2 regions of the Marinobacter halotolerans genome follow, and region 2 is predicted to be linked to the other one. Evidence: predicted binding sites of a transcription regulator. Region 2 holds the regulator's gene; the other holds the start of a gene.
The links. Region 2 encodes LexA, which represses DNA repair genes until DNA is damaged. Its sites were predicted from a motif close to CTGTNTNNNNANACAG; they were not measured.
Positions count from the first base shown of each region.

Region 1: the regulator LexA is predicted to act here: its motif matches at 1,359-1,374, upstream of imuA (translesion DNA synthesis-associated protein ImuA).

Region 1 covers NZ_VMHP01000002.1:1,251,214-1,254,557, forward strand. The annotation lists gene FPL19_RS16095 (PEP-CTERM sorting domain-containing protein) at 148-816, shown strand; gene FPL19_RS16100 (4a-hydroxytetrahydrobiopterin dehydratase) at 914-1,255, opposite strand; gene imuA (translesion DNA synthesis-associated protein ImuA) at 1,392-2,081, shown strand; gene FPL19_RS16110 (Y-family DNA polymerase) at 2,089-3,344, shown strand, end outside.
Region 2 covers NZ_VMHP01000002.1:397,616-400,959, forward strand. The annotation lists gene FPL19_RS12130 (amidoligase family protein) at 1-912, opposite strand, end outside; gene lexA (transcriptional repressor LexA) at 1,107-1,718, shown strand; gene FPL19_RS12140 (cell division inhibitor SulA) at 1,773-2,192, shown strand; gene FPL19_RS12145 (hypothetical protein) at 2,228-2,488, opposite strand; gene FPL19_RS12150 (DUF6586 family protein) at 2,536-3,012, opposite strand; gene FPL19_RS12155 (DUF1329 domain-containing protein) at 3,205-3,344, shown strand, end outside.

The DNA.
Region 1 (3,344 bases), 850 kb from region 2:
TTTTACACCTTTGCGCAAGAGCTTTGAACAATCTTTGCACAGGCCTCTGTAAATAAATGCATTTTTATATTTGGCCTGACTAATGCAGTAAAACAACGAGAAGAGTTTCTAGCCATTCCGGCTCTAGAAAACGGACATTACTGGAGTATGAAAATGATCAACCATCGGTTGTTAATGGACACGCTAAAGGTTTCAGCCGTATTGCTCAGCTTCGGGTTGATGAGTAGTGGGGCCAATGCTGCTCCGATTTATTGCAGCAGTGGTCCAAGTCAATTCAGCGTTAATGATGTCACCTGGGACGGTAGCGCAGCGGACGATTGCTATTTTGATGATGGTGAGAGTAGTGCTGGTGGCGGCAATCCCGTAGATCCCTATGAAAATGACTGGGGAACGTTCACGTCTATCGCCAAGCAAGACGGAAGTGGAAGTTCCTCAGGCTCGATTGCCGGAGTGAATTTCTCGATTGAAGGCGATATCAATTCAACGTCAGGAAATTGGTCCTTAACGTGGCTAGCGGCAGATCCTGCTGATTTACCACTGACTCTGGACTTTTTTATTGCCTTCAAAGGCAGTAATTCCCATGTCTCTTACCTGTTCGAAGATGTCATGTTTACAAGCAATCCGTTGAACGGCAGCGGAACATTCGAGATTAAATTGACTACGGGAAAAACCAGCATCCCTGCGTTATCAAACATCAATTTTTTCGCGAAAGTCGGCACACCTGTTGAGGTTCCAGAGCCCGGCACCATTGCACTTATGGCGGTTGGACTGGCAGGCCTTGTGGTAGCCCGTCGTCGCAAGACATCGGTTCAATAACCTTCGCTTTCATAGCAAAGGTGTTCTGAGAAGCAAAATGCCCCGGGTTTTCCCGGGGCATTTTTTATGCACGGAACAAATTAGTCGTAGCCGCACGCTATGCGTTAAACGCCTCATCTGTGCGCGCTGCCATAATAAAGTCATTCTTGTGCAGCCCGTGAATCTCATGGCTCCACCAGTGCACCGTCACCTTTCCGTATTCCAGAATAATCACCGGATGGTGGTCCACTTCTTCCGCCAGATCCCCTACCTTGTTGGTAAACGCCTGGGCCTGGGCAAAGTTCTTGAGCTTGAACGTGCGCTTTAACTGTTCCTCGCCGTCGACTTCCACAATCTCCCAGTCCGGAACATTCGCGCCCAGCGACTGCTTCTCTTCTTCCGTCGCTTTCGGTGCATCGGGGCTGCAGGCCTCGCACTGTTGCTTCGACAGATCGCTCATTTCAGTCTCCTTTTCTGTGCTGCTTTTGCAAGTGACATTACAAGGGTGGGCGCGAGCACTCCTTTTATCAACCGGCGCTTGAAATCACTGACCGTTCAGAATACTGTATATTTAAACAGTATTTCTGGAATTTCCCATGAGCAAGATTCTGAACACGCTGATGCAGGACGACCGCATCTGGCAGGGCCGCAGGCACAGACAAAGTACACAACCAGCAGAGCCCACCGGCTACCAGGTGCTGGACAACCAGCTCGGTGGCATTGGCTGGCCGCGGGGCGCGCTGAGCGAATGCCTGCTGGACGCCCATGGCATCGGAGAACTGCACCTGTTGCTGCCACTGATGCAAAGGCTGACCGCAAGCCGCAAAACCGTATTCTGGTTGAACCCTCCCCATACGCCCTATGCCCCGGCGCTGGCCAGGGAAGGTATCGATCTGGACCAGGTTGTTATGGTTCATACCCGTGACGACAGCGACTTCCTCTGGACACTTGAAAACTGTCTGCGCTCACCGGTGACCGGGCTGGTCATGGCCTGGCCCGGCAAACTGATGTCCAGGGACATAAGACGACTGCAGCTGGCAGCCGAAGCAGGCAGCAATGTATGCGTTCTGTTCCGGGAACGCCACTATGCCGGGCAGAACTCCCCTGCAGCCCTGCGGCTTGATCTGGAGCCGGACCAGCAACAGAACCTGACCATCAACATTATCAAGCGGCGGGGTAGCTGGCCCGGCCAGCACTGTGCTCTGACAATGGGTCACCGGGCCGACCTGTCTTTCTGCGAGGCGCCCCGTATTGTTCAGGGACCCTGGCCCGATTCCGGGCGTTAATGTCACCATGCTCTGGCTCTACCTGCACTTCCCTCACCTGTTGCTGGACCACCTCCGCCGTTCCCATGAAAACCAGGGAGCCCTGGCGGTTGTGGAAGGTGCTGGCCATAAAATCATCCAGGCCTGCCCCTCTGCAAAAGCACAGGGTGTGCGTGCGGGTATGCGCCTGAAAACCGCCCTGAGCCTGAGCCCGGAACTGCATATCGTGCAGGCAGACGAACAGCAGGAAGCGCGAATTCTGGAAGATCAGGCCCGCTGGCTGTATCGCTATGCCGCCTATATCGTACCGGTGCCGCCGGATGGCCTGCTGGCTGAGATAGGCAGCCTGCAGAAGCTGTATGGTGGCCTGCCTGCGGTCTGGCAAACGGTGGAACAGGGCCTGAACGAGCGGCAGCTCAATGCCTGGATTGCCATCGGCCACACCCCCCTGGCCGCCCGCCTGATTGCCCGTACCGGCCAGGGCGAGTGCACCGCCGATACCGGCCATATAATGCGCACACTGAACCGGCTGTCCCTGTTCGATGCCGGCTTTGACGATCAGTCCTGCCTCAGGCTCCAGCGCCTGGGCCTGAACACCCTGGGGGAAGTGTTCACCCTGCCAGCTGCAGAGCTGGCAAAACGGCTTTCGCCAGAACTGCTGGCCCGGACCCAGAAGATTCAGGGCACACGAGCAGACCCGCAAACATCCTGGCAACCGCCCCATCGATTTCGCCAGCAGGCAGACTTTGTGCAGGAAATCGAGCATGCCCAGGGGCTGCTGTTCCCGCTTCAACGCATACTCCGGGAACTGGAAGACGATCTCTGCTGGCGGCAGCAGGATACCGACAGCCTGCTACTGGTACTGCAACACCGCCATGAAGAGCCCACCCGACTGCGTATCCGCACGTCCGGCCCCGAACATCGGGCAGAGACCTTTCTCAAGCTGAGCCAGATACGGTTCGAGCAACATCCTCTGCGGGCGCCAGTCATTGCAATCATTCTGTCAGTGAACCGCTTTATTCCACGTGAAGCACCGGATGAGCGGGACCTGCTGGGAGAGACACAGGACCTCAATGAAGCCTGGCATACCCTGATCAGCCGCTTACAGGCCAGGCTTGGCAGTGATTCCCTGAGACAACTTTCGCCCCAGGCGGACCATCGTCCGGAACGGGCCTGGTCCGCTTCGGATGTTATCCGGAACAGTCACCGGCGGGCGCACGTTGAATCCAGCCAATTGCCGAGGCGGCCGCTCTGGCTTTTGAAAGGCCCACAACCCCTGACAGA
Region 2 (3,344 bases):
AAGGCGGATTTTCCGGCTGTCCCGGAATGCCCTGACCATGTGCGCAAGATCTTCCGCATTGGTGACCAGCTGTTCCAGTACAACCCAGTCGTTCCACACTGTCGAGAAGTGCCAGAGCGGGTTGTCAATATCGCAGTCTGGCAGCCGATAGTGCAGCGTGGGCCGGCTCTTGATGCGCGGATCATCAACATAGCGGGCCAGCAGTTCCCGATCAATATGAGCAAACAGTGGCAGCAGGTCCAATGCCTTGTTCCGGGTCGGATTGTGATGAAGGTAATCCTCCATCAGCTGCTTCATATCCGGCGCGTAGTCATAGTCAATCAGCAGATCAATGTAGGCGCTGCTCCACGGCTCTATATAGGTAGTGAGCTTGCGGCTGATGTCCAGCTGATGGCGTGCTTTCAGCCAGTCATAGAGCGCCGCAAACCCTCGCAGGTAACGTAGCAGCGTGGTTGCTTCCAGGTCCGGCAATTCCGGGTTCAGCTGAAGACCGAAGGCATAATAGATGGCCTCGCGGCTGCCCAGGGCGCCGGCTTCCCGCAGCCGGTCGCAGAGCGTCTCGATTCGTTCCACTTCGCTGAATGGCAGCGGCGGGGTGATAATTTCCAGCGGGACGATCTTTTCCGCCGCGGCATCTATCACACTCATGGCGTGACCGCCCAGTTCGCGGACGGATTCCGGCAGACGGCTATCCTGAAGGTCGAGATCCTTGATGGGGTCGGAATCCAGCTCAATGAGGAAGGCGCCCAGATCCGTTTTGACCTCTGAGACATAGCGGTTGACCTGTTGGCTCTGGCCCTCAAGGAGCCTGGTGCACAGAACAACCAACTCCTCATAGCCCAGCCCCGAAAGCTCGACTTCTATCCCCACCTTTCTTTCCGAGCCGTCTTTTGTCTTCAGAATATCCGGCATCTTACATCTGTTAGCCACAATCTCGCCTCTTGGAAAACCTGAACAAACCATAACACACCCATATGACCGGGGCGTGTAGACAGCTGATTGGCATGGGTCCCGGAAAAAATCGGTCACCCGGCTTTACACTGGATGAAACACTGTATATAGTCATTTTACTGTATATAAAAACAGGCACCTTCTGGGGCAAATCAATGAAACTGACAGCAAGGCAATCACAGGTACTGGACATCATCCGCCAGTCCATTGGTGAAACCGGATATCCGCCCACCCGCGCAGAAATAGCAGCGCAGCTGGGATTCCGTTCGGCCAACGCGGCGGAGGAGCATCTCCGGGCACTGGCACGCAAGGGCGCTATCGAAATGGTACCCGGCGCCAGTCGCGGCATCCGCCTGCCGGAGGAAGAGGAAGACCTGGGCCTGCCGGTTATTGGTCAGGTTGCAGCGGGTAGCCCCATCCTCGCCCAGGAACATATCGAAGATCATTGCACGGTTCGCCCCGAGTTCTTTTCACCGTCAGCGGACTATCTGCTTCGCGTTCGCGGTATGAGCATGAAGGACATCGGCATACTGGACGGTGACCTGCTCGCAGTTCACCGCACTCAGGACGTCCATAACGGGCAGGTAGTTGTGGCCCGGGTAGGTGAGGATGAAGTCACCGTGAAACGTTTCCGCAAGGAAGGGACAAAAGTCCTTCTGATTGCAGAGAACGACGAGTTTGATCCCATAGAAGTGGATCTGACAGAGCAGGAACTGTTTATCGAAGGGCTTGGTGTGGGTGTTATCCGGCGGTCGGATTTCCACTAGGTTCGTTTGAAACAACAGTCTCAAGAATCGGTTGAAAGGCACGTGAGGCACATCATGGAACAACTCAGCTTTAATCAGAACCTGGCGTATGCCAATGCGGCTGCCAATCCCTCACAGGCGATCGGGAACGTAACCGAGATTATCCTGCCTGAAGGTCAGGTTGAAAACTTCCAGCTGTTGCTGCCGATGCTGACGCAACTGAACCAGGAAAAGCGGTGGCTGGCCTGGATTGACCCGCCCCAGAGTCTCGTCAGCAAATGGCAGAAGATGCGCGGCATTGTGGCCGGAGAGCTGCTGGTATTGCGCTCGACACCGGAACATCCGGCTGGGGAGTTGGCGGAGCGGGCGCTAAGCGCAGGTACCTGCCACGCGGTGATCATGTGGACCCGCAAGTTGGGCCGCAAGTCCCTGGCGGCTCTTGAGCAGGCGTCCGCGCAAGGCAACAGTCACGGGGTTGTGCTGCGCCAGCGCTAGACCTTCGCACCGCTGCTGGGTGCCAGTGACGGGTATCAGTGAAGGGTATAGGAGGGCTGGACGTTCATGGCGTCCTGTTCCTCGTCCTCGAAATCAATGTCGTGGCTGATATCGCCAGCAGCTTCAATGCCGGCTGCAATCATTGCCTTGGCAACCGCCATATCCCGCTCTTCCATCATTTCCTTTGCTTCTGTGGAAAACGATATCTTGACCAGCGGTGCGCTGTCGTCGTCAACGCGACGCAGGGCATAGTCGCCGTTGCTCAGTTGTACAATTTCGAAAAATGAAGGTGACATGTAAATAACCTTTCAGTGCGTTGCCCTGGAGTGGCGTTGCGATGGATTTACCATTCGCTGTGCCGTTCCTCGAGGGCGTCAGTAAATTGTTTCAGTTCCGCCAGTGCCTGCTTCAGGGCATTGGATGAGCGGTCAGGCCCGGTGTCGGCCGCGACCGCGATAATATTTTCATCGCTGATCGTTTTTTTCGGTGCTGGTGGGCGTGTCTGGTAGCGCTCAAGCTGATCCAGGTACTGCCACCAGTTCGACGCGCCTGCTGACAGCGCTTCGAGTTCGGCAATTTCGGAAGTATCGTTGCCAAGCAGGGCGCGCAGGGCGCCCAGATTTTCCGGCTCGGCATTTTTTTCCTGATACATCCTGGCAACCATCACCAGCAGCAGCTGGCGAGAGCGCAACGCCAGTTCCACCGCCCCCTGCCAATGAGCCTCCTGTACCGGAACGCCATCTGAACGGTCCCGCTGGGCGAGCAAGGTTCTGGCAAGGAAAACTTTCTGGGAAATCAACGAATGCCACTGCGATGCCATCAGGAACCTGCCGGTAGGACTTTCAGGGTGAACTGACCACTTTCAGAATTAGCGACCATCTTACCATTTATCGCATAAAAATTCTTCTGTTCCAGTGAATCCGCCCTGGTGACAATAAAAAACAAACAGGCACTTGAAACGGTCGTTTGAATTTGGCAAAAAGGGAGCCGGATTTCAGGTGAGGGTTAGAGAATGCAGACTTATATAGTGGCAGGATTTGCAGCGTTGTTGATGGGCTTGTCCGGTATTGTCCAGGGCAAGGTGTCAGAGCAGGAGGCAGCGCGGCTGGGAAAAGATCTGACGCCAGTTGGCGCGATACGTGATGCCAATGA